One region of the Streptomyces sp. NPDC034084 genome, then DNA from elsewhere that is predicted to be linked to it. Evidence: riboswitches for the same ligand, from Rfam matches in the RefSeq annotation. Region 1 holds a riboswitch; each other region holds the start of a gene.

Region 1 (10,374 bases):
GGGGGTGGTGGCGTTGCTGCTGTGCGCGGCGGTCCTGTCCGTGGCGAACGCGGTGCTCTACCCGTACGAGATGGACACCGTCGTCGCCCTGTCCCGGGGGCGCTGGGTGGCCACCCACTACGGGCTCTACAACACGGTGTGCGGGGTCGGGATCACCCTCGGGAACCTGGGGACGGGCGCGCTCCTCGACGTGACCGGCTGGTCGGCGGCGCCGTGGCTCGCGCTGTGCGCGGTGGGCCTGGGGTGCGCGGCGGCGATGGCCCTGCTCGCCCGGGGCGGCCGGCTCGCGGAGGCGGGCGGCGGCTGAGGCGGGGGCGTACGGCGGGGACCGAGGCGGGGGTGTACGGGGCGGCGGCTGGGGGCGTGCGCCGGGCGCTCGGCCCTTCCCGTACGCCACTCGGCCCCCCGGGGTCGCCGCCCCGGGCGGCGGCGGTGACCCTGGGAGGGCGCGGTGCGGACCGCGGCCGGTCGGACCGGGCAGGAGAGCACAGGTGGGGCACCCCCTAGGAACGGTGGGCGGAGGACGGCGGGGCGGTGAGGGCCGCCCCGCGTACGGCGGTGCCCGGCGGTTCATCCGCGCGCTGCCTCCGCTGGTCATCGCGGGCGGTGTCGTCTTCGACCTGTCGACACCGCCCGCGTACACAGCGGCCCCGCTCTTCTCCGCCGCTCCGCTGATCGCCGCGCCCCTCTTCTCGCTGCTGACCACGCTGCTCACCGGCATCGCGGCCGTCCTCGCCTCCGTCGGGCTGCACGTCTACAACGGCACCGTCGACGAGATCGCCTCCCTCACGGAGACCCTGACCGTCCTCACCGTCTCCGCGCTCGCCCTCCTCATCAACCGGGTCGTGCGCCGCAGCGGCGAACGGCTCGCCTCGGCGCGGGTCATCGCGGAGACGGCGCAGAAGGCGGTGCTGCCGACGCCCGCCGAGCGGATCGGCGGGCTGCAGTGCGCGGCGCGGTACGAGGCGGCGCAGGCCGACGCGTTCATCGGCGGCGACCTGTTCGCCGTCCAGGACACCCCGCACGGCGTGCGGCTCGTGGTCGGGGACGTGCGGGGCAAGGGGATGGACGCGGTCGAGGCCGTCGCCGTCGTCATCGGGGCCTTCCGGGAGGCGGCCGAGCAGGAGCGGACCCTGGAGGGCGTGGCGCAGCGCCTCGAACGGGCGCTGGCCCGTGAGGGCACCCGGCGGGACGGGCTCGACGCCGTCGAGGGGTTCACCACCGCCGTCCTGGCCGAGATCCCGCGCTCCGACGGGAGCGGGACCTTCGACGGCTTCGTACGGGTGGTCAACCGCGGGCATCCGCCACCGCTGATGCTGTACGCGGACGGGAGGCTGGACCCGCTGGAGCCGGGCGAGGCGGCGCTGCCGCTCGGGATGGGCGAGCTGGCCGCGTGGCCGGACCGGGCCGAGGCGCGGCCGTTCCCGCCGGGCGCGACGCTACTCTTCTACACGGACGGACTTTCGGAGGCGCGGAACGCGCAGGGCGTCTTCTACGATCCGGCGGCGCGGCTCGCCGGCCGGATCTTCCCGGGTCCCGAGGAGCTGCTCGACGCGCTCGTGGGCGACGTACGGCTCCACACGGGCGGCGGGTCGACGGACGACATGGCGCTGCTCGCGCTGAGCCGCCCGGCGACGGGGCAGCCCGAGCGGCGCCGGACGATGCCGGTGGTGCCCCCGGGCCGGCCCCGTCACCAGGCGTAGTCGAAAGGTGTCCCTGCGATAACAATTGACTTAACGTCAGATCTCGGGGGTTTCGTCGAATCCGCGACCGGTCTCACTGAAGGGGCCTCAACTCGGGCGATAGCCCCCTAATTCAGTAGATGATCAAGGGGAACGGCTTGGAATCGGGACCCCGTGTCTATTAACGTTCGATAACGCAGCGCGGTCGTCCCAGCCGTCGCAAGAGACGGCACCGTGCGCACGCGCCGAATCCTGAAAAGGAACCGGGGAACCACCACTTGGGGTGAATCGGGCCCCTCCGCACCCGTGCGTGTCACGCACCCGTGCGGTCGAGCCCGTAGGAGACCTTCCTGCTCCGAACCCGTCAGCTAACCCGGTAGGCGAGAAGGAAGGAAAGGAGCGCGCCCACGTGGCGTCCAACACCCCCGCACCCGAAGCCCCCTTCGATGCCTTCGGTAGCGGTGCGGCCCCCTCCGCCCCCGGCACCGAGTGGAACCCCACCGAGGGATCCCTCCGCGCAGAGAACCGCGCCGGCGGCCGGCACCGGGTCGTCAAGCAACGCTCCAACTTCGCCCGCTCCTCCACCGTCCTCGGCGTCGGCGTCATCGCGGCCGTCGGCGCGGGCGGCCTCGCCACCGCGCAGGAGAAGCCCCCGGTCACCATCTCGCTGCCGGACCTCCCCGACCTGGACCTGCCGGACGCCGGCGACCTCCCCGGCGTCGGCGCCCTCCTCGCCGAGGAGGAGGCGGCGCCCGTCTCCGCGGCCCGCGCCAACCCGAACCCGCTCACCGCCGCCACCTACGCCACCGCCGCCGACGAGCACACCGGGCGGGCCGAGCAGGCCACCGCCACCGCGGCCACCGCCCCCGCCGCGGGCGAGGCCCTGCGCGCCCGCATCCTCCAGCAGGCCGAGCAGCAGCAGGCCTCCGCTGATGCCGCCGACAAGGCCGCGGCGGAGAAGGCCGCCGCCGAGAAGGCCGCCGCGGAGGCCGAGGCCAAGGAGGCCGCGGCGGAGAAGGCAGCCGCCGAGGCGAAGGCGAAGGCCGAGGCGGAGGCCAAGGCCAAGGCGGAAGCGGAGGCCAAGGCCAAGGCCGAGGCCGAGCGCCTCGCCCAGCTCGCCGCCAGCTACTCGCTGCCGGTCTCCTCGTACACCCTCACCGCCACCTACATGCAGTCCGGCTCGATGTGGTCCTCCGGCTACCACACCGGCCTCGACTTCGCCGCCCCCACGGGCACCCCGCTCAAGGCGGTCCACGGCGCGACCGTCAAGTCGGCGGGCTGGTCGGGCTCCTACGGCTACCGGATCGTCCTGGAGCTGGAGGACGGCACCGAGGTCTGGTACTGCCACCTCTCGTCCATGACGGTCGGCGCCGGCCAGACCGTGGGCACCGGCGAGACCATCGGCCGCGTCGGCGCCACCGGCAACGTCACGGGCGCCCACCTCCACATGGAGGTCCACACGCCCGGCGGCGACGGCATCGACCCGGCGTCCTGGCTCCGCTCCAAGGGCCTCTCGCTCTGATCCCCGCAGCCCGTACGGAATAGGCCCGGCGGCGGAGACCGTTGACCGACGCATGACGTCTCTCCGCCCGCTGGGCAGCTCCGACCTGCACGTCTTCCCCGTAGCCCTCGGCGGCAACGTCTTCGGCTGGACTGCGGACGAAGCCACGTCCTTCGCCGTCCTCGACGCCTACGCCGCCGCCGGCGGCAACTTCGTCGACTCCGCCGACGTCTACTCCGCCTGGGCCGAGGGCAACCAGGGCGGCGAGTCCGAGACGGTCATCGGCCGCTGGCTCGCCTCCCGGGGCAACCGCTCCGACATCGTCGTCGCCACCAAGGTCGGCGCCCACCCCCACTTCAAGGGCCTGTCCGCCACCACGATCAAGGCGGCCGCGGAGGAGTCGCTGCGCCGTCTCGGCACCGACCACATCGACCTCTACTACACGCACTTCGACGACGAGACCGTCCCGGTCGAGGAGATCGTCACCGCCCTCGACCAGCTGGTGAAGGACGGCAAGGTGCGCGCCGTCGCCGCCTCCAACATCTCCGCGGAGCGGCTGCGCGCCTCCCTCGACTTCGCCGAGGCGGAGGGCCTCGCCCGGTACGTCGCCCTCCAGCCGCACTACAACCTGGTCTCCCGCGACACCTACGAGGGCCCGCTCCTGGAGACCGTCGAGCAGGCCGGGCTCTCCGCCGTCCCGTACTACGGGCTCGCCGCCGGCTTCCTCACCGGCAAGTACCGTCCCGGCGCCGACATCGACAGCGTGCGGGCCTCCGGCGCCGCCAAGCACCTGGAGACCGAGCGGGGCCGGGCCGTGCTCTCCGCGCTCGACACGGTCGCCGAGGCGCACCGGGCGGAGCTCGCCACCGTCGCCCTCGCCTGGCTCGCCGCCCGGCCGACCGTCGCCGCGCCGATCGCCTCGGCCCGCACGGTCGAACAGCTCCCGGCCCTCGTCGCGGCCGCTGACCTCACCCTCACGGAGGCCGAGCTGACGCTCCTCACCGAGGCCTCCGCGGTCTAACTTCGGTACGGGTTGTAGCCGTCGTAGTCCAGGTACTGCGGCGGAGCCCAGGCCCGGCCCGTCGCCCGCGCCGCGTACGTCAGGGCCGGGGAGGCGACCGCGCGGCGCTGCCACAGGTGGTGCAGCAGCTCCTGCTCCCGGGCCGGGAAATCGGGTCCCGCCGTGCCCCGCCGGGCCCGGTCCCGCAGGAACGCGAGGGTCGTCGCGAAGGACTCGTACTCACCGACCGCGCGCGCGGCGGGCGGGCCGTACGTCCGGGCGGCGAACGAGCGGGCCACCTGCCGGGCGTGCATCGACGACAGCGCGAGCGGCTCGGTGGGGGCGAGCCAGCCGGCCGCCGCGTACGCCGGGAGCTCCCCGGATATCGTGCGCAGCTCGCGCTGCCGGCTCCAGACCGCCAGCCAGGTCAGCAGGCCGAAGGCCGGGACCATGAGCGCCCCGTACACCGCGTAGAAGGCCAGCGGGCCGCCGAAGGTGGCCGAGCCGTTCCAGGCGGCGTGCAGGCCCATCGCGAGCAGCAGCCCGGCGAGCGGGAGCAGCACCCGGCGCAGCCGCTTGCCGCGCGGCGCGAGGGCGGCGAAGCCGAAGCCGATGCCGGTGAGCACGGTGAACAGCGGGTGCGCGAACGGCGACATCACGACCCGTACGAAGAAGGTCGCGGCGGTCACCGAGCCGATGCCGGAGGAGCCGAACTCCTGGTCCTCGCCGAAGGCGTTGCCGAGATAGAGGATGTTCTCGGTGAAGGCGAAGCCGGTCGCGGTGAAACCGGCGACCACGACCCCGTCGACGAGACCGCCGAAGTTCCTCCGGCGGAAGAGGAACAGCAGCAGGATCGCGGCGGCCTTCGCGCTCTCCTCCACCACCGGCGCGACGAGGGTGGCCCCGAGGGTGTCGGCGGAGTCCGGATCGGCCGTGGCGGTGGCTATCCAGCGGACCGCGAAGGAGTTCGCCAGGATCGCGACGAGCGCGGCTGCGAAGGCGCCCCAGGCGAAGGCGAACAGCAGGTTCTTCCAGGGACCCGGCTCGACCCGGTCGAGCCAGCGGAACGCCGACATCAGCAGCGGTACGGGAAGCACGGCGAGGCCCAGGCCGACGAGGAAGCCCTGCGTGCCGGTCTGCTCGCGGACCAGCGCCAGGATGACCAGGGCGCAGAGCGCGAGCAGCGTCACGACGGCGACCGCGCGGACCACCCGGCTGCGCCAGAAGGCCCGGCGGGGCCGGTAGCGCCACTGGGATCGGTCGGCGGCGGCGGGGAAGGCCGGCTCCTCGGTGTCCCGGTGCGGGACGGGAGCGGCGTCCGTCAGGTCGCTGGGGGCTGGATTCGACACGTGAGCGACCCTAACGACCGGCACCGACAGCGGTCGACGCGGTCAAGCGCTCTCGGTCACTTCCTCCGGGCCGCTTCCTCCGGTCACTTCCTCCGGAAGAGCAGGTCGTGCACGACATGCCCCTTGTCGAGCCCCTGGCCCTCGAAGCGAGTGAGGGGCCGGAAGTCGGGGCGGGGGGCGTAGCCGCCGTCGGGCTGCGTGTTCTCGTAGTCCGGATGCGCCGAGAGCACCTCCAGCATCTGCTCGGCGTACTCCTCCCAGTCCGTGGCGCAGTGCAGCACGGCCCCGGGCTTCATCCGCGGTGCGAGGAGGCTGAGGAACTCGGGCTGGATGAGCCGCCGCTTGTGGTGGCGCGCCTTGGGCCAGGGGTCCGGGAAGTAGACCCGGCAGCCGTCGAGGGACGCGTCCGTGAGCATCTCGCGGAGCAGGATGACCGCGTCGCCGTTGGCGACCCGGACGTTGGTGAGGCCGTTGCGGTCGGCGAGACCGAGGAGGTTGCCCTGACCGGGCGTGTGCACGTCGACGGCGAGGATGCCGGTGCCGGGGTCGGCGGCGGCCATCTGCGCGGTCGCCTCGCCCATGCCGAAGCCGATCTCGAGAACGACCGGGAGACCCCCGAACATCTCGTGGAGATCGAGGACGCGCTTGCCGTCGATGTCGAGGCCCCAGTCGGGCCACCGCTTCAGCATGGCCTCGGCCTGCCCGTACGTGACCCGGCTGCGGCGCGGCTGGAAGCTCCGGATCCGGCGCTCGTGATGGGCCCCGGCGGGGTCGGGCATGGGCCCCTCACCGGGGGCGAACATCCGACTGCCCCGGCGCGCGACGGGCTGACCGACGTCGTCGACGGGCTGCGGCCCGCTCTCAATCTGCTCAGACACAATGCGACCAAGTCTACGGGGCCGGGCCGACGGGGCGACGCCGCTACAGCTGGGCCAAGGCTCGGCGGGCGACCTCGCGGCCGATCGGGAGGGATGCCGTCGCCGCGGGCGAAGGCGCGTTCAGCACGTGGACCGTCCGCGGCGCCTCCCGGAACAGGAAGTCGTCGACCAGCGTCCCGTCCCGCAGCACCGCCTGCGCCCGCACCCCCGGCGCCGCCCGCCGCAGGTCGGACTCCTCGACGATCGGAAGGAGTCGCCGCACCGCCTCCGTGAAGGCCCGCTTCGAGAGCGACCGGTGCAGTTCGCCCGCGCCGTACCGCCAGTGCTCACGGGCGATCGCCCACGAGCCGGGCCACGCCAGGGTGGCCCCCAGCTCGCGCGGGCGCACGACGGACCAGCCGTACCCCTCCTTCGCGAGCGCGGGGACGGCGTTCGGCCCGATGTGGACGCCGCCGTCGATGCCCCGGGTCAGATGCACCCCGAGGAAGGGGAAGGCGGGGTCGGGCACCGGATAGACCAGGCCCCGCACGAGCGAGGGGTCCGCGAGCTCGTAGTACTCCCCCCGGAAGGGAACGATCCGCATGCCCGGGTCGTCGCCCGCGAGCCGCGCGACCCGGTCGCAGTGCAGCCCCGCGCAGTTCACCAGGACCTTCGCCCGCACCACGCGCCCGTCGGCGGTCCGCACGGCCACCCCGAACGGCCGCCGGTCGACGACGGTGACCTCCGCCCCGTACAGGATCCGGGCCCCGGAGGACTCGGCGAGCCGCTCCGCCACCGCCCCGTAGTCACAGATCCCGGTCGTGCCGACGTGGATCGCGGCGAGCCCGCGCACCCGCGGCTCGTACTCGCTGATCTGCGCCGGGCCGAGCTCGCGCACCGGGATGCCGTTCTCCCGGCCGCGCTGCACGAGCGCGTGCAGCCGGGGCAGCTCCTCGCGCGCGGTGGCGACGACGAGCTTCCCCGTCACCTCGTACGGAATGTCCCACTCCGCACAGAACTTGACCATCTCGGCGGCGCCCTCGACCGCGAACCGCGCCTTGAGCGAACCGGGCCGGTAGTAGATCCCGCTGTGGATCACCCCGCTGTTGCGCCCCGTCTGGTGGCGCGCGAGGGCGTGCTCCTTCTCCAGGACCGTGACCCGGGTGCCGGGGGCGGCACGCGTCAGCGCGTACGCCGTCGACAGGCCGACGATCCCGCCGCCGATCACCAGCACGTCACAGTCAAACACCAGCGCCACCTCCCACCCCCGATAGTGCACTGGCCCACTGACAATGCCGCTAAACGCCCACGTCGTGGGACGCGTGTCACGCCGGGGCGACGAGGAGCGGCCGCGCCCGCTCCCGCAGCTCCATGACGCGCGGCTCGTCCCCGTACGGTTCGAGCCGGTGCAGCAGGTCCCGTACGTACTCGGTCGTCCGCGCCGAGGAGATCCGCCCCGCCACCTCCACCGCGCGCGTGCCCGCCGCGCAGGCCGCGTCCAGGTTGCCCGACTCCAGTTCGGCGACGGCGGAGACGACGAGCCGCAGCCCGTGCGAGCGGACGAACTCCTCCGTCGGCCGGGACAGCGCCTGCTCGGTGAAGCGCCGCACCTCGCGCGGCATCCGCAGGTCCCGGTAGCACTCGGCGGCGTCGGCGCAGAACCGGTCGTACGAGTAGAAGCCGAGCCAGGTCGGGTCGGCGTCGCCCTCCCGCGAGCGCTCCAGCCAGCCCTCGGCGGACTTGAGCGCGGCCGCGGCGGCGGCCCCGTCGCCCGCCTTGGCGTGCGCGCGGGCCTCGACGAGCCGGAAGAAGGACATGGTGCGGGCGGTCGCCAGGCCCCGGTTCCGTTCGAGGGCGGCCTGGGCGAGGTCGACGCCCTCGTCGGCGAAGCCCCGGTAGGTGGCCTGGAGGGACATGGAGGCGAGGACGTAGCCGCCGAGGGGCACGTCGGCTGCGGCGCGGGCGAGCCGCAGGGCCTGGATGTAGTAACGCTGGGCGGCCTCCTGCTGCCCGGTGTCGAAGGCCATCCAGCCGGCGAGCCGGGTGAGCTCGGCCGTCGCGCCGAACAGGTTCCGGCCGACCTCGTCCGAGTACGAGCCGAGCAGCAGCGGCGCCGCGTCCACCCGTAAGCACTCGGGCACCATCGACGAACGCCAGTCCCCGCCGCCGTACTTGGAGTCCCAGCGACGCGCGTCCTCGGCGGCCTCCCGGAGCTTGGCGACGTCACTGTGCCCCACGCGCGCGTGCTCCGGGCCCGAGGTGCCGGCGCCCGCCCCGGGGCGCGGGGTCTCGCGCTCCACCGACGGGTCGGCCGGGGTTATCAACCAGCGGGACGCGGGCGTCGCGTACGCGCTGACCGCGAAGGAACCGGCGAGCGACTGCCAGATGCCGCCCCCGCCGGCCCGCCGCCCGGCGAGATCCAGCCGGTACAGGTCGGTGGCGGAGCGGACCGCCTCGCCCACGTCCCGGGGGAAGGCGAGCCCGACCTCGGGCGCCGGGTCGGCGTCCGCGAGACCGATCTCGTGCAGCGGCACGGGCCGGCCCAGCTTCTGCCCGATCGCGGCGGCGATCAGATGCGGGGCCGCGCCCTGCGGCACCATGCCCTTGGACACCCACCGGGCGACCGAGGTCTTGTCATAACGAAGCGTCAGACCCCGTTGCGCGCCGAGGTCGTTGACGCGCCGGGCGAGCCCGGCGTTGCTGATTCCCGCGAGGGCGAGAACCGTGCCGAGCTTTTCGTTCGGCCCGCGTTGCTCCCTGGACATGACGCCACCCCTCGACCACCCAGACGGCCGCCACGACGCCGGGCATAGGCGTGCGGCATTCGTAAACACAGCGTAGTTCGCCGCATCCCTACCGTTAAGGGGCGGTGTTCCGTATGGCGGGATTGTTGTGTGAACGCCCGACGGGCGGTCCCGGCGGCGCCGCTCGCGCTCCCGCCGTGTGGCCGTGCGCCCAGTCGTGCGCTCTCGTCCGGCCCGTGGGGGAGCGCTTCCATGAGTACCGCGTGGGTCGGCCCGCCCGCCCGGGAACGGTGTCCCGGACCAGTGGGCCGGGGGACACCGCCGCCCCATTCCCCGCGGGCGGCGGACGGCGCCGGGGGGCGGAAGCGCCTCCCGGGCCGCCGGTCCCCGGTCGTCCGCCGCAACCACCGGCGACCGGTTTTCCGCCCGGGAGGCGGCCGAAACCCCCGGCGGGGATCGATATTTGGCCGAATGACGCCGGTGTGCCGCGTGGGGTCAACCGGCCCATGCCAGGGGCGCATTCGGCTTTCGCGCGCGTGCGCCCGGACTCCGCCCCCCGCGCGGTTGTCGTGGCAGCATGTCCTCCACCGAAACGGATGTGGAGGCGCCGATGCGATGGCTGGTGGGCTGGAGCAGTGTCGCCGCGAGCTTCGCAACGACCGCGGGGGGCCGGGCGGAGTCGGTGAACGGCGCGTACGGTCCGGGCTCTCCGTACGACTCGGCCTCCCACTCCCCGTACGGTCCCGACCGCGCGGCCGAGGGGCGCACGGTGCAACCGGTGGGCGCACAACTCCTGTGGGGCGACCCCGATCCGCTCTGGGCGGTCGGCGACTGGCGCCCCGACGAGGTCCGCGTGTTGGCCGTCGACGACCACACCCGCATCGCCGTGCTCGGCTGCTGCGCCGCGAGCGACGAGCAGCTGCGGATCGGCCTGCTCACCGCGCGCGGGGGCGCGTTGCGGCATCTGACCGCCTGGCCCGGCAGCTACACCGCCGTCGTCAGGACCGGCCGCCGCGTCATCGTCACCGGCGACCTCGCGGGCGCCCGGCCGGTCTTCCACACCCCGTGGGCGGGCGGCACCGCGTACGCCACCGCCGCCCTGCCGCTCGCCGACCTCGTCGAGGCGCAGCTCGACATCGGCCACCTCGCCGCCCTGCTCGCCTGCCCCGAGACCCCGGAGGCCCTGCGCGACTCCACCCCGTACGAGGGGGTCCGGCGGGTGCCGCCCGGCCACGCGCTGA
Region 2 (10,374 bases), on a different contig from region 1:
GGGATCGCGGCCGCCCGGGTCTTCACCCGGATCTGGCTGGCCCTCTTCGGCTGGTGGCGCTGGGACGACCTGCCCGAACTGCCGCCGGAACTGCTCTTCCTGCCGAAGTGGTTCCCGCTGAACATCTACGACTTCGGCTGCTGGGCCCGGCAGACGATCGTGCCCCTCACCGTGGTCTCCGCGAAGCGGCCGGTCCGGCCCGCGCCCTTCCCGCTGGACGAGCTGCACACCGATCCGGCGCGGCCGCACCCGCCCCGTCCGCTCGCCCCGGCCACCGGCTGGGACGGGATCTTCCAGCGGCTCGACAAGGCCCTGCACGTCTACCACCGCTTCGCCCCGCGCGGGGTGCGCGCGACGGCCATGAACATCGCCGCCCGGTGGATCGTGGAGCGCCAGGAGAACGACGGCTGCTGGGGCGGCATCCAGCCCCCCGCCGTCTACTCGGTCATCGCCCTCCACCTCCTCGGCTACGACCTCCAGCACCCGGTCATGCGGGCCGGCCTGGAATCGCTCGACCGGTTCGCCGTCTGGCGCGAGGACGGCTCCCGGATGATCGAGGCCTGCCAGTCGCCCGTCTGGGACACCTGCCTCGCCACCATCGCGCTCGCCGACGCGGGACTCCGCCCCGACCACCCGGCGCTCGTGAAGGCCGTGGACTGGATGCTCGACGAGGAGATCACCCGCACCGGCGACTGGGCGGTGCGCCGGCCCGGACTCCCGCCGGGGGGATGGGCGTTCGAGTTCCACAACGACAACTACCCCGACATCGACGACACCGCCGAGGTCCTGCTCGCCCTGCGCCGCGTCCGGCACCCCGACCCGGCCCGGGTCGAGGCGGCCATCGCCCGGGGCGCCCGCTGGACGCTCGGCATGCAGTCCCGCAACGGCGCCTGGGCGGCCTTCGACGCCGACAACACCAGCGGCTTCCCCAACAAGCTGCCGTTCTGCGACTTCGGCGAGGTGATCGACCCGCCGTCCGCCGACGTCACCGCCCACGTGGTCGAGATGCTCGCGTACGAGGGCATGGCCCAGGACCCGCGCGCCCGCCGGGGCATCGCGTGGCTGCTCGCCCAACAGGAGCCCAACGGCGCCTGGTTCGGCCGCTGGGGCGTCAACCACGTGTACGGCACGGGCTCGGTGGTCCCCGCGCTGGTCGCCGCGGGACTGCCCGGCTCCCACCCGGCGATCCGCCGGGCCGTCGACTGGCTCGCGTCCGTGCAGAACGACGACGGGGGCTGGGGCGAGGACCTCCGCTCGTACAAGGAGGAGGAGTGGGTGGGGCGCGGTCCCTCGACCGCCTCCCAGACCGCCTGGGCGCTGATCGCGCTCCTCGCCGCCGGCGAGCGGGACTCCGAGGCCGTCCGGCGGGGCGTCGCCTGGCTGACCGCGACCCAGCGGGAGGACGGCTCCTGGGACGAGCCCTACTTCACCGGCACCGGCTTCCCCTGGGACTTCTCCATCAACTACCACCTCTACCGGCAGGTCTTCCCGCTCACGGCGCTCGGGCGCTATGTGTACGGGGATCCCGCGCCGCGCGAGGAGGGCTGATGGGTCGCGAGCCCGCCCCGGGCGCCGGCCCGGCGCTGCTGGTCGCCTGCGCGCTCGGCATCGAGCGGTTCGCCCTGCGCGGCGGCGACCGGGGCGGCGCACCCGGCCCGGTGACCGTGCTGCGCACCGGCATGGGGCCGGAGCGGGCGGGCCGGGCCGTATCACGAGTGCTCGCCGAGGAGCAGTGGCGGGACGCCGCGGTGATCGCCTCCGGCTTCTGCGCCGGCCTCGCCCCGGGCATGCACCCGGGGGACCTCATCGTCGCCGGGGAGACCCGCGCCCCCGACGGTACGACCCTGTGCACAGGGACCGACCTTCTGGTGAAGGCACTGGTCAAGGCGGTGCCCGGGCGCGCCGTCCACACCGGGCCGCTGATCGGCTCCGACCACGTGGTGCGCGGCCCCGAGCGGGCCGCCCTGCGGGCCGGCGGTGCGATCGCCGTCGACATGGAGTCCGCCGCCTCGCTCCGTACCGCCAGGGCCGCCGGAGGGTTCGGGGACGGGCCGGACGCCCGCCCCGTTGCGGCCGTCCGGGTGGTCGTGGACGCCCCGGAACACGAACTGGTCCGGATCGGCACGGTGCGCGGGGGAATATCGGCCTTCCGTGTTCTTCGTGCCGTCCTTCCCGCGTTCTTCGAATGGCACCGTTCTTTGCTGCTCCCCAGGAGGTGAGCGAGTTATGGCCATGCCGCTCCGTCAGTCCATCCGGGTCGGGACCTACCTCTTCGAACAGAAGCTCCGCAAGCGGGACAAGTTCCCGCTGATCGTCGAGCTGGAGCCGCTCTACGCCTGCAACCTCAAGTGCGAGGGCTGCGGAAAGATCCAGCACCCGGCGGGTGTCCTCAAGCAGCGCATGCCGGTCGCCCAGGCGGTCGGCGCCGTCCTGGAGTCCGGCGCCCCCATGGTGTCCATCGCGGGCGGCGAGCCTCTGATGCATCCTCAGATCGACGAGATCGTGCGTCAGTTGGTCGCGCGTCGGAAGTACGTCTTCCTCTGCACCAACGCGCTGCTGCTGCGCAAGAAGCTGGAGAAGTTCACCCCCTCCCCGTACTTCGCCTTCGCCGTCCACATCGACGGGCTGCGCGAGCGGCACGACGAGTCCGTCGCCAAGGAAGGCGTGTTCGACGAGGCGGTGGCTGCCATCAAGGAGGCCAAGCGGCGCGGCTTCCGGGTCACCACCAATTCGACTTTCTTCAACACCGACACCCCGCAGACCATCATCGAGGTGCTCAATTTCCTCAACGACGACCTCCAGGTCGACGAAATGATGATCTCGCCCGCCTACGCCTACGAGAAGGCCCCCGACCAGGAACACTTCCTCGGCGTCGAGCAGACCCGCGAACTCTTCAAGAAGGCCTTCGCCGGCGGGAACCGGCGCCGCTGGCGGCTCAACCACTCGCCGCTCTTCCTGGACTTCCTGGAAGGAAAGGCGGACTTCCCCTGCACCGCCTGGGCCATTCCCAACTACTCGCTCTTCGGCTGGCAGCGCCCCTGCTATCTGATGAGCGACGGATACGTCCCCACGTACCGCGAGCTCGTCGAGGACACCGACTGGGACAAGTACGGCCGCGGCAAGGACCCGCGCTGCGCCAACTGCATGGCGCACTGCGGCTACGAGCCCACCGCCGTCCTCGCCACCATGGGCTCCCTCAAGGAGTCCCTGCGGGCGATCCGGGAGACGGTCTCCGGAACCGACAAGTCATGACCGGCGGGTTCGACCTGCGGGCGCTGCTCTCCGAGCGCGGCGGCGAGCGGTACGAGCTGCACGCCAGGTACCTCAACCACCAGCTGCCGCGCATGCTGCACACCATCGGCTTCGACAAGGTCTACGAGCGGGCCGAGGGCGCCCACTTCTGGGACGCCGACGGCGTCGACCACCTCGACATGCTCGCCGGCTTCGGCGTGATGGGTCTCGGACGGCACCACCCCGTCGTCCGCAAGGCCCTCCACGACGTCCTGGACGCCCAGCTCGCCGACCTCACCCGCTTCGACTGCCAGCCGCTGCCGGGCCTTCTCGCCGAGAGGCTGCTCACCCACAGCCCGCACCTCGACCGGGTCTTCTTCGGCAACAGCGGCACCGAGGCCGTGGAGACCGCCCTCAAGTTCGCCCGTTACGCCACCGGGCGGCCGAGGGTCCTCTACTGCTCCCACGCCTTCCACGGGCTCACCACCGGCTCCCTCTCCGTCAACGGGGAGCAGGGCTTCCGGGACGGATTCGCCCCGCTCCTGCCCGACACCGCGATCGCGCTCGGCGACCTCGACGCCCTGGAGCGGGAGCTGCGCAAGGGTGACGTGGCCGCCTTCGTCGTCGAGCCCATCCAGGGCAAGGGCGTCCACGAGGCGCCGCCGGGCTTTCTCCGGGGCGCTCAGGAGTTGCTGCACCGGCACGGCGCGTTGCTCATCGCGGACGAGGTGCAGACGGGCCTCGGCAGGACCGGCGACTTCTACGCCTACCAGCACGAGGAGGGCGTCGAGCCGGACCTGGTCTGCGTCGCCAAGGCGCTCTCCGGCGGCTATGTGCCGGTCGGCGCCACCCTCGGAAAGGACTGGATCTTCAAGAAGGTGTACTCGTCGATGGACCGCGTGCTGGTCCACTCGGCGAGCTTCGGATCGAACGCGCAGGCCATGGCCGCCGGGCTCGCCGTGCTCTCGGTCATGGAGGACGAGGGCACCGTCGCGCACGCCCGCCGGATCGGCGAGCTGCTCTCGGGCCGTCTGAAGGAGCTCGTCCCCCGGTACGAGCTGCTGCACGAGATCCGCGGGCGCGGCCTGATGATCGGGATCGAGTTCGGGCGGCCGTCCTCGCTCGGACTGCGCGGGCGCTGGACGATGCTCCAGGCGGCCCGCAAGGGGCTCTTCGCCCAGATGGTCGTCGTGCCGCTGCTCCAGCGGCACCACATCCTCACCCAGGTCTCCGGGGACCATCTGGAGGTGATCAAGCTGATCCCGCCGCTGATCATCGACGAGGCGGACGTGGACCGGTTCGTCACGGCCTTCACCGCGGTCATGGACGACGCCCACGGCGGCGGCGGGCTGATGTGGGACTTCGGGAAGACGCTGGTCAAGCAGGCGGTCGCGCAACGCTGACCCGGCGGCTCCGTCCGGGTTTTGCCTCTGGGGCAAGAAACTTGCCTCAGAGGCACGATCCTGGCGGAATGGACGCATGGACCACGTCCCCGGGGAAGCCTCCCCGGACCCCGCCACCTCCGGCGGCCTGCCCGACGTCGCCCCCCAGCTGCGGGCGCTGCGCCGCCGCCGGGGCCTCACCCTGGAGGCCGCCGCCCAGCGGGCCGGACTCTCGCCGGCCCACCTCTCGCGCCTGGAGACGGGGAATCGGCAGCCCTCGCTGCCGATGCTGCTCGCCCTGGCCCGTATCTACGGTACGACCGTCTCCGAGCTCCTGGGCGAGGCGCCCCCCGAGCGCGACCCCGTCGTCCGGGCCGACCGCTCCGAACCCGTCGAGGCCGACGGCTGGGTCTACCGCCAGGCCGGCGGGGCCGGGCGCGCCCTCCAGTGCCTGCGCGTCCACGTGCCGCACGCCACCCGGGCCGACATCGTGCGCGTCCACCCCGGCGAGGAGTGGATCCACGTCCTGGAAGGGCGGGTGCGGCTCGCGCTCGGCGGGGCCGTCCACGTCCTCGATCCGGGGGACAGCGCGCACTTCGACTCGCTCACCCCGCACCGGATCGGGGCCGACACCCCCGGCGGGGCCGAACTGCTCTTCGTCCACACCCTGATGCAGAGCCCCGCCGCCGAGCTGTGTCTCGGCGACGGGACCCCGCACCGGCGCTGACGTTCCGTGATGATTCCTCAGGAAAGGACCGACATGTCCGAGAAGTCCGTACCGGTCACCGGCGAGGAGCGGGGTGAGGGCAAGTTCCCCAAGGGCCTCGTCCTCCGCCTCTTCGCCTACCTGATCGCAGGCCACCTCTTCGCCGGCTTCCTCTACCTGCTCTTCACGCTGGGCGGGCAGAACCAGTAGGCCGGGATCACGCCTCGGTGAGCAGCCGCTCGCGGAGGCGCTCGCGGGTCTCCGGGGCCAGCCGCAGGCCCTCCGAGAAGTAGGCGTCCATCGAGCCCCAGGTCGCCTCGATCGTGTCGAAGGCCGCGCGCAGATACTCCACCCGCGCGTCGAAGAGCGGGCTGAGCAGCTCCATCACCTCGGGCGACATCGCGTCCGGGGCGGTGGAGCTGCGGCGCACCTTGTAACGGCGGTGCGGCTCGTTGGACTTCACGTAGTCGGCCTCGATCGCGTCCCGCTCGACGCCGACCGCGAGCAGGGTGATCGCCACGGCGAGTCCGGCCCGGTCCTTGCCAGCCGCGCAGTGCATGAGGGCCGGGACGCTCTCCTCCGCCATGGAGTGGAGGATCAGGCTGTGCTCCGCGGCCCGCTCCACCACCATCTTCCGGTACGAAGCGGACATGCGGGCGGCCGCCTTGCCGTCGCCGAGGACCTCCCGCAGCTGCGCGGTCTCGCCGTCGCGCACCAGCCTCCAGAACTCCTTGCCGTCGGCCGGGTCGTTGAGGGGTATGTTCACGTTCCGCACGCCGGGCAGCTCGACGTCCGCACCCTCGACCCTCCGGTCCGCCTCGTTGCGGAAGTCGAAGACGGTGTGCAGGCCCAGCGAGGCGAGGAAGGCGGCGTCGTCCTCCGTCGCGTGGGCGAGATGGCCGCTGCGGAAGAGGCGGCCCGGACGGACGGCGCGCCCGTCCGTCGTCGGCAGGCCGCCCACGTCCCGGAAGTTGCGGACCTCCGCCAGCTCGGGCTCGGCGGCTTCGGCGGGCGGGGTCTGCGGCAGCTGCTGCGTCACGGCTGCTCCTGTTCTGTCGATCGGTTCCTGGGGCAATCATCTCGGGTGAGGCCCCTGGAACACACCCCCTCGCACGGGAATGGGTGATCTGTCCGTATTGAGGAGTTCGAGATAACCCGCCCCGGTTGCAGGGGAGATGGGGATCGACGCGTGAGCAGCGTCATAACCGTGACGGACCGTGCCTGATCGTCTTTTCCAAATACCCCCGGCAAAAGGGGATCCGGGGACCGCCCTCCACGGAGGGTGACCGGAATTCCGACCGGATATCGCGTCATCCGGGAGCGCGGGAAAACTGTGGCTTGTTCGCGCCGACCCCCCTCGTCTAGCGTCGCGCTCAATCCGGACGGACCGCCGAATCCTGCCACCGACCGGAATCCGCACTCACCCGTACAAGGCAGGAGCGGGGGACCCAGGTAAGTCGCCGATCCCTCGAAGAAGGACGGCTCGGGGTGAAGTCGCGTGTCCACGCGACCGGACATCTCCAGTCCGAACCCGACAGCTCACCTCGCAGGCGCCGGAGAGGAATTCGCCATGCCCGCGAAGGGTAAGCACCGCCGCACCAAGTCCAACCTCCTGACCCGCGGCATCGCCGCAGCCGGCACCGGAGGCGCCGTCGTCGCCCTCCCGCTCCTCGGAGCCACCGGCGCCCACGCCGCCGAGCAGGCCGCCCCGGCCGCCGCTCCCGCCCAGGTGAAGGCCGCCGCCGTCCAGGCGGCGCCCGCCACCGCGAAGGCCGCGCCGAAGACGTACTCCGTCGTCCGGGGCGACTACCTGTCGAAGATCGCTGCCGAGCACCACCTCGCGGGCGGCTGGCACCGGCTGTACGAGGACAACCGCCGGGTCATCGGCGAGAACCCCTCGCTCATCCTGCCCGGCATGAAGCTCACCCTCGGCGCGAAGAACAGCGCCAAGGCCGCCGCGCCGAAGGCCGCGCCCAAGAGCACGCAGAGCTCCGGCAAGAACGGCGACACCCCCCGCGCCTCCCGCGGCGGCGAGCGCCCCTCGGCCCCGGCCGCCGCCGAGGCCACCACCACCGCGTCGTCCGCCGCGGAGTCCTCGCCGGCCGGTACGACCTCCTCCTCCGGCTGGGTCGCCCCGGTCAGCGGCGGCATCTCCACCCCGTACCGCGCCGCGGGCTCCATGTGGTCCTCCGGCTACCACACCGGTGTGGACTTCATGGCCTCCACCGGCACCACCGTCGTCGCGGTCGGCCCCGGCACCGTCTACTCCGCCGGCGACGGCGGCGCGTACGGCAACCAGGTCGTCATCCAGCACGCCGACGGCACCTTCTCGCAGTACGCCCACCTGTCCTCGATCTCCGTCTCCGCCGGCCAGGCCGTCAGCGGCGGCCAGCAGATCGGCCTCTCCGGCGCGACCGGCAACGTCACCGGCCCGCACCTGCACTTCGAGATGCGCACCGGGCCGGAGTACGGCTCGGACATCGACCCCCTGGCCACCCTGCGCCAGCACGGCGTGAACATCTGACGGAACGTCAGTAGCGCTTTTTCCGGAGGCCCGGCACGTACGTGCCGGGCCTCCGGCGTATTCCGGCTTGGCGGAATCTTTATCGGTGGCATATGTCACCCACCGTCAACCCCTCCTTACGGTCGCGTAAGTCACAGGCCAGGAGGAAGGATGTGCTCCCGTGGCAGACGATTCGAGATCAAGAGACAAGAACGTATTCGGGTCGTACGCGGCGATCGGTGACAGCTTCACCGAGGGCGTCGGAGACCCCGGGCCCGACGGGACGTACGTGGGCTGGGCGGACCGTTTCGCGGTCCTGCTCGCCGACCAGCTGCCGGAGCACGACGCCTTCCGCTACGCCAACCTGGCCGTACGCGGGCGCCTTCTCGACCAGATCGTGGCGGAACAGGTCCCCCGGGCGAAGGAACTCGCCCCCGACCTGGTGACCTTCTGTGCGGGCGGCAACGACATCATCCGCCCCGGAACGGACCCGGACGACGTGGCCGAGCGCTTCGAACGCGCCGTCGCCGACCTCACCTCCGCCGTCGGCACCGTCATGGTGACCACCGGATTCGACACCCGTGGGGTGACCCTCCTCAAGCACCTGCGCGGCAAGATCGCCACCTACAACGGCCACGTCCGGGCCATCGCCGACCGCTACGGCTGCCCGGTCCTCGACCTGTGGTCGCTGAAGTCCGTCCAGGACCGCCGCGCCTGGGACGGCGACCGGCTGCACCTCTCGGCCGAGGGACACACCCGCGTCGCCCTGCGTGCCGCCCAGGTCCTCGGCCTGCCGGTGCCCGCCGACCCGGACCAGCCGTGGCCGCCGGTCCCGCAGCGCGGCACCCTGGAGGTGCGCCGCGACGACATCAACTGGGCCAGGGAGTACCTCGTGCCCTGGATCGGGCGCCGGCTGCGCGGCGAGAGCTCCGGCGACCACGTCGCGGCCAAGCGCCCCGACCTCATGCCCCTGTAGGCGGCACAGCGGCGGGGATCCGCTCCAGGACCCCGCCGGCGAACACGTCGTACAGCGGCAGCGTCTCCAGGTGGACGTAGCCGATGTGGCAGTCGCAGACGGCGAGGGGGCAGGCGCGGGGACGCAGGGCGGCGCGGTACGAACCGTCGTACAGGTTCCCCAGTTCCGCCCTGACGAAGTGGCAGCGCCGTACCGTCCCCTCGCCGTCCACCGAGATCACCGACTCGCCGGTGCGGCAGGGGAGCCCCGCCGAGCGGTGCGGATGCCGGCTGTACGGGAACAGCGGGTCGAGCTCCGTCCACTCCTCGGCCTCCGCGTCGCTGTACGTGTGCCCCTCGGCCGCGTTCACCCAGAGGTAGACGTGCGCCGGCAGCGCGGCCCGCAGCCGGCGGGCGTGCTCCCGGTGCTCGGGCAGACCGACCACCCCGACGCTGTACCGGATCCTTCGCCGCGCGAGCTCCTGGCACTTCGCGAGGAAACGCTCGGGCGGCGTCTGCCCCGGGTGGTACGTGCACCAGAGCGCGACGCTCTCCGGGTCCGCATCCGCCAGCCACTCGGCCCGGCAGCTCAGGTTGGTCTGGATCGCCACCCGCTCGACGTGCGGCAGCCGGGACAGTTCGACCAGCGCCCGCCGGTACCAGGAGCGGACCAGACCCTCGCCCCACGGGGTGAAGAGGATCCGCAGCCGGTCCCCGGTCTGCGCCGCGGCCCAGCCGGTGAACCGCTCCAGCGCCGCACGGTCGGCACGCAGCTGCTCCCGGCTGTCCCGGCGCTTGGCGAAGGGACAGTACGGACAGTCGAAGTCGCAGGAGGAGAGCGGGCCCCGGTAGAGCAGGGTGAGATCCACGGCCGCCGCCTACTTCGCCTCGTACGCGGCCATCGCGGCCCGTACGGCGGGGGAGAAGATCTCGGGCCCGAGCCCGTCCGAGTGCGCGAGCCCCTCGGGCGACAGCCGCAGCAGCCCCTCCGGGGCGTCCGTGTCCAGCCAGCCGTACCGCGCGAACCGGGTGAGTTCCGCGCCGAAGTCCGCGAACGGCGAGGAGCCGAACCGCTCCTCGTACCCGGCGACCGGCATGCCCTCGGCCTGGAGCAGCGACTGGAGGAGATGACGGCGGCGGGCCTCCTCCGCGTCCACCGCCCGGCCCACCTCGGCGCGGGAGAAGTCCTCGGTCCCGGCGTACGCGTCGATGATCGAGCGGATCTCCCGCATGTCGACGGCGTAGTCGAAGGAGTAGTGCAGGGCCGAGGTGTACGAGCGGGCGCCGCAGCCCAGGCCGATCATGCCGTCCGTCTGGCAGGCGTAGTCGTCCGGCCCCGCGGGACCGGCGTCCGCCCGGCGGAACATCCGCATCGACACCTGCTCGTAGCCGCGCGCGAGGAGGTGGTCCCGGCCGGAGCGGTAGAGGCGGAGCCGCTGCTCGTCCCACTCCCGGTCGGCGGCCGACGGGTCCTGGACCCGGCCCAGACCGGTGAGCGGCCGGACGTACAGCGGATAGAGGTAGAGCTCCTCGGGCCGCCAGGCGAGGGCCGCGTCCAGCGAGACCCGCCAGGACCGCTCCGTCTGCCCGTCGATGCC
Region 3 (10,374 bases), on a different contig from region 1:
TGGCCGCCGGACTTCCGGCGCCCACGGCCATTCTCATTGCTCCGCCGCCATTCAGGGCAGCGGGAAGCTCTTTCGGGGCAGCACGAAAAGCTCGGACCGAATTCCTCTTCTTTGTATACGGTGCGCGTTAAGTCCGCGCACTCGCCGTGTTGACTGCGTGTTGCGAAAGCCTCACACGGTCCCGGTCCGGCCTTTTCAGCCGGTGCAGCGACAGCGAGCGTTCCGCGTGCAGCGCGGTCAGCGCCCTCGCCCGCTCCGCGTCGCCGCGCGCCACGGCGTCCACGATCGCGCCGTGCTCCGCCCAGGCCTCCACGGGCTGGGCCGGCTGCTCCACCACGTGCGTCCAGGCGATCTTGTGCCGCAGCTGGGTGAGCAGCGCCGTCAGGGCCGGGCTCCCGGAGGCCTGCGCGAGCGTCTCGTGGAACCAGCCGCCGAGCGAGCGCAGGTCCTCGCCCTGGCCGCGCCTGGCCCGCTCCTGCCCCAGCCTGACCAGGCCGCGCAGCACCTTGAGGTGCGCCTCGGTGCGCCGCTGCGCCGCCCGCGCGGCCCCCAGCGGTTCGAGCAGCGCCCGCATGTCCAGCAGATCGGCCGCCTCCTGCTCGGTCGGCTCCGCGACCTGGGCGCCCGCGTGGCGGCGGGTGACGACGAAGCCCTCGGACTCCAGGGTGCGCAGCGCCTCGCGGACCGGGACGCGGGAGACGCCGTACCGGCGGGCGAGCTGCTCCTCGGTCAGCCGGCCGCCCCGCTCGAACACGCCGGAGACGATGTCGTCCCGGATCGCCGTGCATACCGAGTGCGCGGGAATGCGCATGTCCGACCTCCGCCTTGGTCCGCGCGAGACAATTCGACCGGCGCCTGTTCCGCGCCCGATCCGCGACTCTATTGCAGCAGGCCGGGATTTCCGATGCCCCGACGGAATTCATGGGCGTCTTTTGGTCAGCGAAAAGCCCCGGCTCAGTACGAGCCGGGGCTTTTGCGACGCGGTGTGCGGCGGGGTCCGGGTCAGACGGTGACGCCGCGGGCGCGGAGGTACGCGACGGGGTCGATGTCGGAGCCGTACTCGGGGCTGGTGCGCGCCTCGAAGTGGAGGTGCGGTCCGGTGGAGTTGCCGGTCGAGCCCGAGATGCCTATCTGCTGGCCCGGCTCGACGGTCTGCCCGACGTGGACGCCGATGGAGGAGAGGTGTCCGTACTGGGTGTACGTGCCGTCGTGCATCCGGATGACGATGTTGTTGCCGTACGCGCCGCCCCAGCCGGCCTCGACGACGGTGCCGGAGCCGACGGAGACCACCTGGCTGCCGTAGGCGGCGTGGAAGTCGACGCCGGAGTGGCTGCCGGAGGACCAGAGCGAGCCGCCGGTCTTGTAGCCGGTGGAGACGTACGAGCCGGCGACGGGGAGCTGGAAGGAGGCCAGGCGGCGGCGCTCGGCCTCGCGGGCGGCCCGCTCGCGCTCCAGCCGGACCTCCTTGGCGCGGGCCTCGGCCTTGCGCTTCGCCTCGGCCTCGGCCTTCGCCTTGGCGATGGCCTCGAAGGCCTCCTGCTCCTGGGCGGCGGCCTGGGCGTTGATCCGGTCCACGAGGGATTCCTCGGAGATCACCTGGGTGAGGCCGGTGTCCTCGACGGAGCGGTTGTCCGTGTCGGCGGCGAGCGCCGGGGAGGCGAGGGTTCCGATGACGCCGGTGGTGGCCAGCGTCGCGGCGCCGGCGATGCCCACGCTGCGGCGCGCCATCCGGCTCGGACCACGATGCTTCCCGGTGGCACGGGTGAACGCCATGAAGGGGCTGATCCTTTCCTTCCTTCTCGCCTACCGGGTTAGCTGACGGGTTCGGAGCAGGAAGGTCTCCTACGAGCCCCTCCGTCGAGACGAAGGCGCCCGATTCACCCCAGGGACTACGTGGGTCCCCGGCTCCCCAGGCTCGCGCCTGACGGGGACTCGGCGATGACTGTCCGGTGCCGCGGTTGCGGCACGTGCAACTGACGAACAGCCGCACCGACGCTATGCGGATCGTCTTTCAATCACCAACCAGACGCGCCTTTTGTAAGACATGCCACAGGGCATACGATCATGGTTGCTCTCAATACGGACATACGGTAAGACCCCGACGAACGATGCCGTCGGGGTCTTCCCGTCGTCGCGTCAGGGCCGGAATCAGCCCGTCACGACGGTCACTTCACCGATGCCGAGGGCGCGCACCGGCTCCGCGATCTGCGCCGCGTCGCCGACGAGCACGGTGACGAGCCGGTCGACCGGGAAGGCGCTGACCACGGCGGCCGTCGCCTCGACGGTGCCGGTCTCGGCCAGGCGCGCGTACAACTGGGCCTGGAAGTCGTCCGGAAGGTGCTGCTCCACCTGGTCGGCGAGCGTCCCGGCGACGGAGGCGGCCGTCTCGTACTTGAGCGGCGCCACCCCCACCAGGTTCTGGACGGCCGTCTCGCGCTCGGCGTCGGTCAGGCCGTCGGCGGCGAGGGTGCGGAGCACCTTCCAGAGGTCCTCAAGTGCCGGGCCGGTGTTGGGGGTGTCGACGGAGCCGCTGATGGCCAGCATCGCGGCGCCGTTCCCCCCGGCGTCCGAGCGGAGCACCTGGCCGAAGGCGCGCACGCCGTACGTGTAGCCCTTCTCCTCGCGCAGGACCCGGTCCAGACGCGAGGTCAGGGTGCCGCCGAGGCAGTACGTGCCGAGGACCTGGGCCGGCCAGACGCGGTCGTGCCGGTCGGGGCCGATCCGGCCGATCAGCAGCTGCGTCTGAACGGCGCCGGGACGGTCCACGATGACGACCCGTCCGGTGTCGTCGGCGGTGATCGGCGGCATCGGTAGCGGCTCGGCCGGCTCACCGGTCCAGGCGCCCAGCGTCTCGGCGAGGACCTTGTCGAGGTCGACGCCGGTCAGGTCTCCGACGACCACGGCCGTGGCCGTGGCGGGCCGGACGTGCGCCTCGAAGAAGGCGCGGACGGCGGCGGCGTCGATCGCGGCGACGGTCTCCTCGGTGCCCTGGCGCGGCCGTGACATCCGGGACTCGGCCGGGAACAGCTCCTTGGAGAGCTGCTTGGCCGCGCGGCGCGCCGGGTTGGCCGTCTCGTGCGGGATCTCGTCGAGGCGGTTGCGCACCAGGCGCTCGACCTCGGTGTCCAGGAACGCCGGGGCGATCAGGGCCTCGGAGAGCAGGCCGAGCGCCTTGGGCAGCCGGGAGACCGGGACCTCCAGGGAGACCCGTACGCCCGGGTGGTCGGCGTGCGCGTCGAGCGTGGCGCCGCAGCGCTCCAGCTCGGCCGCGAACTCCTCGGCGCTGTGCTTGTCGGTGCCCTCGGAGAGCGCGCGGGCCATGATGGTGGCGACACCGTCGAGACCGGCGGGCTCGGCGTCCAGCGGGGCGGGCAGGAAGATCTCCACGGCGACGACCTGCTGGCCGGGGCGGTGGCTGGTGAGCACGGTCAGACCGTTGTCCAGCTTCCCGCGGTCCGGGGCCGGGAAGGCCCACGGCCGGGCCGCGCCGGGCGCCGGCTGCGGGTGGAAGTCCATGCTCGTCAAAGACACGGCGGCGTCGGTCACTGGTCCGCTCCCTCTTCGTCGTCATCGCCGTCGGCGCTGTCGCTCTGCTCGGTCGCCAGGGGCTCGTAGACGAGCACCGCGCGGTTGTCGGGGCGCAGCTTGGCGGCGGCGACCGCCCGCACCTCGTCGGCGGTGATGTCGAGGACGCGGTCGACGGCGGTCAGAGCGAGCTGCGGGTCGCCGAACAGCACGGCGAACCGGCACAGTTCGTCCGCACGGCCCGCGACGGTGCCGAGCCGGTCCAGCCACTCGCGCTCCAGCTGGGCCTGCGCGCGCTCCATCTCCTCGGGCGTCGGGCCCTCGGCGGCGAACCGGGCGAGCTCCTCGTCGACGGCCGCCTCGATCCGCGGGACCTCGACGCCGCCGGACGTCTTGACGTCCAGCCAGCCCAGGGAGGGCGCCCCGGCGAGCCGCAGCAGGCCGAAGCCGGCGGCGACGGCCGTGCGGTCACGGCGGACCAGCCGGTTGTGCAGGCGGGAGGACTCCCCGCCGCCCAGGACCGTCAGGGCCAGGTCGGCGGCGTCGCACTCGCGCGTGCCGTCGTGGGGCAGCCGGTAGGCGGCCATCAGCGCGCGCGCCGGGACCTCCTCCTCGACGACCTCGCGCAGCTGCTCGCCGATCACCTCCGGCAGATCGCCGGAGCGGGGCTCGGGCTTGCCGTCGTGGCCGGGGATGGAGCCGAAGTACTTCTCGATCCAGGCGAGCGTCTGCGCCGGGTCGATGTCGCCGACGACGGACAGCACCGCGTTGTTCGGGGCGTAGTACGTGCGGAAGAAGTTCCGCGCGTCCTCCAGGGTGGCCGCGTCCAGGTCGGCCATGGAGCCGATCGGCGTGTGGTGGTACGGGTGGCCCTCCGGGTACGCGAGGGCGGTCAGCTTCTCGAAGGCCGTGCCGTACGGCACGTTGTCGTAGCGCTGGCGGCGCTCGTTCTTGACGACGTCCCGCTGGTTCTCCATGGACTCGTCGTCCAGGGCCGCGAGCAGCGAGCCCATGCGGTCGGCCTCCAGCCAGAGCGCGAGCTCCAGCTGGTGCGTGGGCATGGTCTCGAAGTAGTTGGTGCGCTCGAAGCTCGTCGTGCCGTTGAGGGAGCCGCCGGCGCCCTGCACCAGCTCGAAGTGGCCGTTCCCGTGCACCTGCTTCGAGCCCTGGAACATCAGGTGCTCGAAGAGGTGGGCGAGGCCCGTACGGCCCTTGACCTCGTGACGCGAGCCGACGTCGTACCAGAGGCAGACCGCGGCGACCGGGGTCAGGTGGTCCTCCGAGAGCACCACGCGCAGGCCGTTCGCCAACCGGTGCTCGGTCGCTGTCAGGCCGCCGGAGCCGGCCTCGGCCGTGGCCGTGTGACCCATGGGCATGTACGTCCCTTCGATCGCGATGTGAAAAAGTCCTGCCACTGTATGCAAGCGCGCCGACACCTGGCGAAGTTCCCGCCCCTTCGTGATGTCCCTCTTCCGGGTCGCGGTCGGCGCTGTCGGTGGCACGGTCCACAATGGTCCGCGTCAGATCAACCTTGTTGGTGAAGGAGCCGCAGCCGCGATGGCCCGCCGCAGCACGAAGACACCGCCGCCGGACGACGCGTACGAGGAGAGGATCCTCGACATCGACGTCGTCGACGAGATGCAGGGCTCCTTCCTCGAGTACGCGTACTCGGTGATCTACTCGCGCGCTCTCCCCGACGCCCGCGACGGCATGAAGCCCGTCCAGCGCCGCATCGTCTACCAGATGGGCGAGATGGGGCTCCGACCCGACCGCGGCTTCGTCAAGTGCGCCCGTGTCGTCGGCGAGGTGATGGGCAAGCTCCACCCGCACGGCGACGCGTCGATCTACGACGCGATGGTCCGCATGGCACAGCCGTTCTCCATGCGTCTCCCCCTCGTCGACGGCCACGGCAACTTCGGCTCCCTGGGCAACGACGACCCGCCGGCGGCCATGCGGTACACCGAGTCGCGCATGGCCCCGGCCGCGCTGCTCATGACCGAGTCCATCGACGAGGACACGGTCGACTTCACGCCGAACTACGACGGCCAGGAGCGGGAGCCGGTCGCGCTCCCCGCCGCCTACCCGAACCTGCTGGTCAACGGCGCGTCCGGAATCGCGGTCGGCATGGCGACGAACATGCCGCCGCACAACCTCGGCGAGGTCATCGCGGCCGCCCGCCACCTGATCCGCCACCCCAACGCCGACCTCGAGACGCTGATGCGCTTCGTGCCCGGCCCCGACTTGCCCACCGGCGGCCGGATCGTCGGCCTCTCCGGCATCAAGGACGCGTACGAGTCGGGCCGCGGCTCCTTCAAGATCCGCGCCACCGCGACCGTGGAGACCGTGACGGCGCGCCGCAAGGGCATCATCGTGACCGAGCTGCCCTTCACGGTCGGCCCCGAGAAGGTCATCTCCAAGATCAAGGACCTGGTCGGCGCCAAGAAGCTCCAGGGCATCGCGGACGTCAAGGACCTGACCGACCGCAGCCACGGACTGCGCCTGGTCATCGAGATCAAGAACGGCTTCGTGCCCGAGGCGGTCCTGGAGCAGCTCTACAAGCTGACGCCGATGGAGGAGTCCTTCGGCATCAACAACGTGGCCCTGGTCGACGGACAGCCGCTCACCCTCGGCCTCAAGGAGCTCCTGGAGGTCTACCTCGACCACCGCTTCGAGGTGGTCCGGCGCCGCTCCGAGTTCCGCCGCACCAAGAAGCGCGACCGGCTCCACCTGGTCGAGGGCCTCCTCGTGGCACTGCTCGACATCGACGAGGTCATCCGCCTCATCCGGGAGAGCGAGAACTCCGCCCAGGCCAAGGAGCGCCTGATGGAGCGCTTCTCCCTGAGCGAGATCCAGACGCAGTACATCCTGGACACCCCGCTGCGCCGCCTCACCAAGTTCGACCGCCTTGAACTGGAGAGCGAGCGCGACCGCCTCAACGGCGAGATCGACGAGCTGACCGGGATCCTCGACTCCGACGCGGAGCTGCGCAAGCTGGTCTCGGCGGAACTGGCCGCGGTCGCCAAGAAGTTCGCCACGGACCGGCGGACCGTCCTGCTCGAGTCGGCGGGCGCGCCCGTCGCGGCCGCGTCCCTGGAGGTCGCGGACGACCCGTGCCGGGTGCTGCTCTCCTCGACGGGCCTGCTGGCCCGCACGGTGACGGAGGCGCTTCCGGCCGCGGAGGACGGCAAGCGGTCCAGGCACGACGTGATCGTCTCGGTGGTCGCGGCGACCCAGCGCGGTGACATCGGGGTGGTGACCTCGGCCGGCCGGCTGCTGCGGATCGCGGTGATCGACCTGCCGCAGCTGCCGGACACCGCGAGCACCCCGAACCTGGCGGGGGGCGCGCCGCTGTCGGAGTTCCTCTCCCTGGAGGCGGACGAGACGGTGGTCTGCCTGACCACGCTCGAGGAGTCCTCGCCGGGTCTCGCCCTCGGCACGCTGCAGGGCGTGGTGAAGCGCGTGGTGCCGGACTATCCGGCGAACAAGGAGGAGCTGGAGGTCATCACCCTCAAGGACGGTGACCGGATCGTCGGCGCGACGGAGCTGCGGACGGGCGAGGAGGACCTGGTCTTCATCACCTCCGACGCCCAGCTGCTGCGCTACCAGGCCTCGCAGGTGCGGCCCCAGGGGCGTCCGGCGGGCGGCATGGCGGGCATCAAGCTCACGGCGGGCGCCGAGGTGATCTCGTTCACGGCCGTCGACCCGGCGGCCGACGCCGTCGTCCTCACCGTCGCGGGCTCCACGGGCACCCTGGACTCCTCGGCGGGCACCTCGGCGAAGCTGACCCCCTTCGACCAGTACCCGCGCAAGGGCCGCGCCACCGGCGGTGTCCGCTGCCAGCGCTTCCTGAAGGGCGAGGACGTCCTGACCTTCGCCTGGGCGGGCGCCACCCCGGCCCGCGCCGCCCAGAAGAGCGGCGCCCCGGTGGACCTGCCCGAGGCGGACCCCCGCCGCGACGGCTCGGGCACCCCGCTGCCGAAGCCGATCAACGTGGTGGCGGGCCCGGCGAGCTGATGACCTGAGTCAGAGATCCTCGACAAAGTCGCTGCCTATCGCCGACGCGTCTCCGACCCAGGTCACCGGGAATCCTCCGGATCCTCCTCGGTCCGCCGCACGTACCGCAGGACGCCCCACATGCTGTGTTCGTCGGGGGCGTCCTGCGGGCCGTTCAGCTCGCAGGCGGAGAGTTCCTTGCGCAGCGCGGCCGCGTCGACTCCTGAGCCGATCAGGACGAGCTGGGTGAGGCGCTCCTCCCCGGCGGGCCAGGGCTCCGGGTAGAAGCGCAGGAAACGGCCGACCGCGTGGACGAGGTAACGGTTGGCGGGATCGGCGGCGCCGAGGTCGACGAAGCCCTTGATCCGGTAGAGGCCCTCGGGTCGCGAGTCGAGGAAGGCCATCAGCCGGCGCGGGTGCAGCGGCGTCGAGGCCGTGACCGAGAGGGCCTCGTAGGCCGCGTGCGGGTGGGCGGGGGCGGCGTCCTCGGAGCCGTACAGGATGTCCTCGATCGACATCTGTCCCTCGATCTCGCCCTCCGGTACGACCCGGTCGAAGAGCAGTTCCGGATCGACGCGCCCGTGGGATGCCTCGACCACGGCGGCGCGCCCGGCGAGCCCGGCCACCGTCTCCCGTACGCTTCGCAGCTCGTCCGCGGCCACCCGGTCCACCTTGTTGACGACGACGAGGTCGGCGAGGGCGAGGTGCCGGTCGGTCCCGGGATGCCGCTGCCGGGTGGCCGTGAACTCGGCGGCGTCGACGACCTGGACGAGCCCTCCGTACACGACCCGCTCGTTCTCGCTGGCGAGCACCATGCGGACCAGTTCCTCCGGCTCCGCGAGCCCGCTCGCCTCGATCACGATCACGTCGAGCCGGGACTCGGGCCGGGTCAGGACCTCCAGGTACTCGTCGAGCTCGCCGGCGTCGACGGCGCAGCACAGGCAGCCGTTGCCGAGGGAGACGGTGGAGCCGACCTGGCCGGCGACGGTCATCGCGTCGATGCCGATGTCGCCGAAGTCGTTGACCATGACTCCGATACGGGTGCCCCGGGCACTGCGCAGCAGGTGGTTGAGGAGCGTGGTCTTCCCGGCCCCGAGAAACCCGGTCAGGACGACGACGGGGATCTGCTGCGTGGTCAAGGGACGTGCCTCCGCTTCCTTCGGGTCCTACGGGCGTGACAAACCCCCAGAATAGGCGCCCGTCCCGTCACCGTTTCCGGTCGCCGGTCGCGTCCGTTTACCTTTTCCGGCATGAGCCCCGCACAGACCAGCCCCCCGCGCGCCCGTGCGCGCCGTCGACGGTTCGGGTGGCCTCGGCGGGTGTTCTCGCAGGTCCTGCTGATGCAGCTGGCCATCGCGACCGGTGTGACCGTCCTCGCGACCGGCCTCTTCCTCGCCCCGCTGAGCGCCCAGCTCGACGACCAGGCCATGCGGCGGGCCCTGGCCATCGCCGGGACCACGGCCTCGCCGCGGCTCGCCGCGGAGCTCACCGCAAGCCGGCCCTCCGCACGGGGTCCGGTCCAGACGGAGGCGGAGCGGATCAGGACCTCCACGGGCGCCGAGTACGTCGTGGTCATGGACACGCGCGGGGTGCGCTGGTCGCACACCGATCCCGCCGAGATCGGCAGGCGCGTCTCCACCGACCCGAGCAGCGTCCTCGCCGGGCACGACGTGATGGAGATCGACAGCGGCACCCTGGGCCGCTCGGCGCGCGGCAAGGTGCCGCTGCGGAACGCCGACGGGCGGATCGTCGGCGCGGTCTCCGTCGGCATCGAGTACGACAGCGTCCGCGACCGGCTCCTCGCCGCCATCCCCGGCCTCCTCGCCTACGCGGGCGGCGCGCTCGCGGCCGGTGCGCTCGCCGCCTACCTGATCTCGCGGCGGCTCCAGCGCCAGACCCACGACCTGGCCTTCTCCGACATCTCCGCGCTGCTCGCCGAACGCGAGGCGATGCTGCACGGCATCCGCGAGGGGGTCGTCGCCCTCGACCGCCACGGCTCCGTACGGCTCATGAACGACGAGGCGCAGCGCCTCCTCGGCCTCGGCCCGGAGGCGGCGGGCAGGCCGCTCGACGAGGTCCTCGGCCGGGGCCGTACCGCCGACGTCCTCGCGGGGCGGGTCACCGGCGAGGACCTGCTCACCGTCCGGGGCCACCGGGTGCTGATCGCCAACCGGATGCCCACCGACGACGGCGGCGCCGTGGCGACCCTGCGCGACCGCACCGAGCTGGAACGCCTCGGGCGTGAGCTCGACTCCACCCGCGGCCTGATCGACGCGCTCCGAGCCCAGGACCACGAGCACGCCAACCGGCTGCACACCCTCCTCGGTCTCCTGGAGCTGGAGATGCACGAGGAGGCGGTCGCGTTCGTGACGGAAGTGGTCGGGGTGCACCGGGCCACCGCCGAGCAGGTCACGGAGAAGGTCCACGACCCGCTCCTCGCCGCGCTCCTGGTCGGCAAGGCGACCGTCGCCGCCGAGCGGGGCGTCTCGCTGCGGCTCGCGCCCGGTTCTCTGCTGCCGGACCGGCTCGTCGACCCGCGCGAGCTGGTCACCGTCGTCGGCAACCTGGTCGACAACGCCCTGGACGCCGCCGCCGGCACCCCCGGCGCCCGGATCGAGGTCTCCTTCCGCGCCGAGGGCCGTACGGTGGTGCTGCGGGTCACGGACAGCGGCCCGGGCGTCCCCGAGGAGCGCCGCGAGCTGATCTTCACCGAGGGCTGGACGACGAAGGAACTGCCGTCCCACGGGAAGCGCGGGCTCGGCCTCCCCCTGGTCCGCCGCCTCGCCGAGCGCCGGGGCGGCACCGCGGAGGCGGCCGGCGGCCCCGAGGGCGGCGCCGTGTTCACGGTCGTCCTCC

The links. Region 1 has a riboswitch for cyclic di-AMP ahead of ACZ51I_RS18570 (M23 family metallopeptidase). Riboswitches for the same ligand answer to the same signal wherever they lie in the genome.
Region 2: it holds a riboswitch for cyclic di-AMP, as region 1 does, so the genes downstream of both, ACZ51I_RS09325 (M23 family metallopeptidase) here and ACZ51I_RS18570 (M23 family metallopeptidase) in region 1, are expected to answer to the same signal.
Region 3: it holds a riboswitch for cyclic di-AMP, as region 1 does, so the genes downstream of both, ACZ51I_RS30360 (M23 family metallopeptidase) here and ACZ51I_RS18570 (M23 family metallopeptidase) in region 1, are expected to answer to the same signal.

The regions. Positions count from the first base shown of each region.
Region 1 is NZ_JBVISK010000005.1:14,563-24,936, reverse strand. Features, by position in the region: gene ACZ51I_RS18580 (MFS transporter) at 1-307, shown strand, start outside; gene ACZ51I_RS18575 (PP2C family protein-serine/threonine phosphatase) at 492-1,703, shown strand; cyclic di-AMP (ydaO/yuaA leader) riboswitch at 1,916-2,080, shown strand; gene ACZ51I_RS18570 (M23 family metallopeptidase) at 2,092-3,204, shown strand; gene ACZ51I_RS18565 (aldo/keto reductase) at 3,257-4,204, shown strand; gene ACZ51I_RS18560 (PrsW family intramembrane metalloprotease) at 4,201-5,532, opposite strand; gene trmB (tRNA (guanosine(46)-N7)-methyltransferase TrmB) at 5,616-6,335, opposite strand; gene lhgO (L-2-hydroxyglutarate oxidase) at 6,454-7,638, opposite strand; gene ACZ51I_RS18545 (MFS transporter) at 7,715-9,154, opposite strand; gene ACZ51I_RS18540 (asparagine synthase-related protein) at 9,744-10,374, shown strand, end outside.
Region 2 is NZ_JBVISK010000002.1:863,997-874,370, reverse strand. Features, by position in the region: gene shc (squalene--hopene cyclase) at 1-1,548, shown strand, start outside; gene ACZ51I_RS09355 (phosphorylase family protein) at 1,548-2,219, shown strand; gene hpnH (adenosyl-hopene transferase HpnH) at 2,227-3,252, shown strand; gene ACZ51I_RS09345 (aspartate aminotransferase family protein) at 3,249-4,634, shown strand; gene ACZ51I_RS09340 (helix-turn-helix domain-containing protein) at 4,711-5,340, shown strand; gene ACZ51I_RS09335 (DUF6126 family protein) at 5,374-5,529, shown strand; gene ACZ51I_RS09330 (tyrosine-protein phosphatase) at 5,537-6,358, opposite strand; cyclic di-AMP (ydaO/yuaA leader) riboswitch at 6,731-6,887, shown strand; gene ACZ51I_RS09325 (M23 family metallopeptidase) at 6,890-7,843, shown strand; gene ACZ51I_RS09320 (SGNH/GDSL hydrolase family protein) at 8,004-8,798, shown strand; gene ACZ51I_RS09315 (STM4011 family radical SAM protein) at 8,785-9,645, opposite strand; gene ACZ51I_RS09310 (STM4012 family radical SAM protein) at 9,655-10,374, opposite strand, start outside.
Region 3 is NZ_JBVISK010000011.1:120,492-130,865, reverse strand. Features, by position in the region: gene ACZ51I_RS30365 (GntR family transcriptional regulator) at 128-811, opposite strand; gene ACZ51I_RS30360 (M23 family metallopeptidase) at 1,003-1,773, opposite strand; cyclic di-AMP (ydaO/yuaA leader) riboswitch at 1,786-1,948, opposite strand; gene ACZ51I_RS30355 (M16 family metallopeptidase) at 2,149-3,516, opposite strand; gene ACZ51I_RS30350 (M16 family metallopeptidase) at 3,543-4,901, opposite strand; gene ACZ51I_RS30345 (DNA gyrase/topoisomerase IV subunit A) at 5,083-7,539, shown strand; gene ACZ51I_RS30340 (CobW family GTP-binding protein) at 7,602-8,657, opposite strand; gene ACZ51I_RS30335 (sensor histidine kinase) at 8,769-10,374, shown strand, end outside.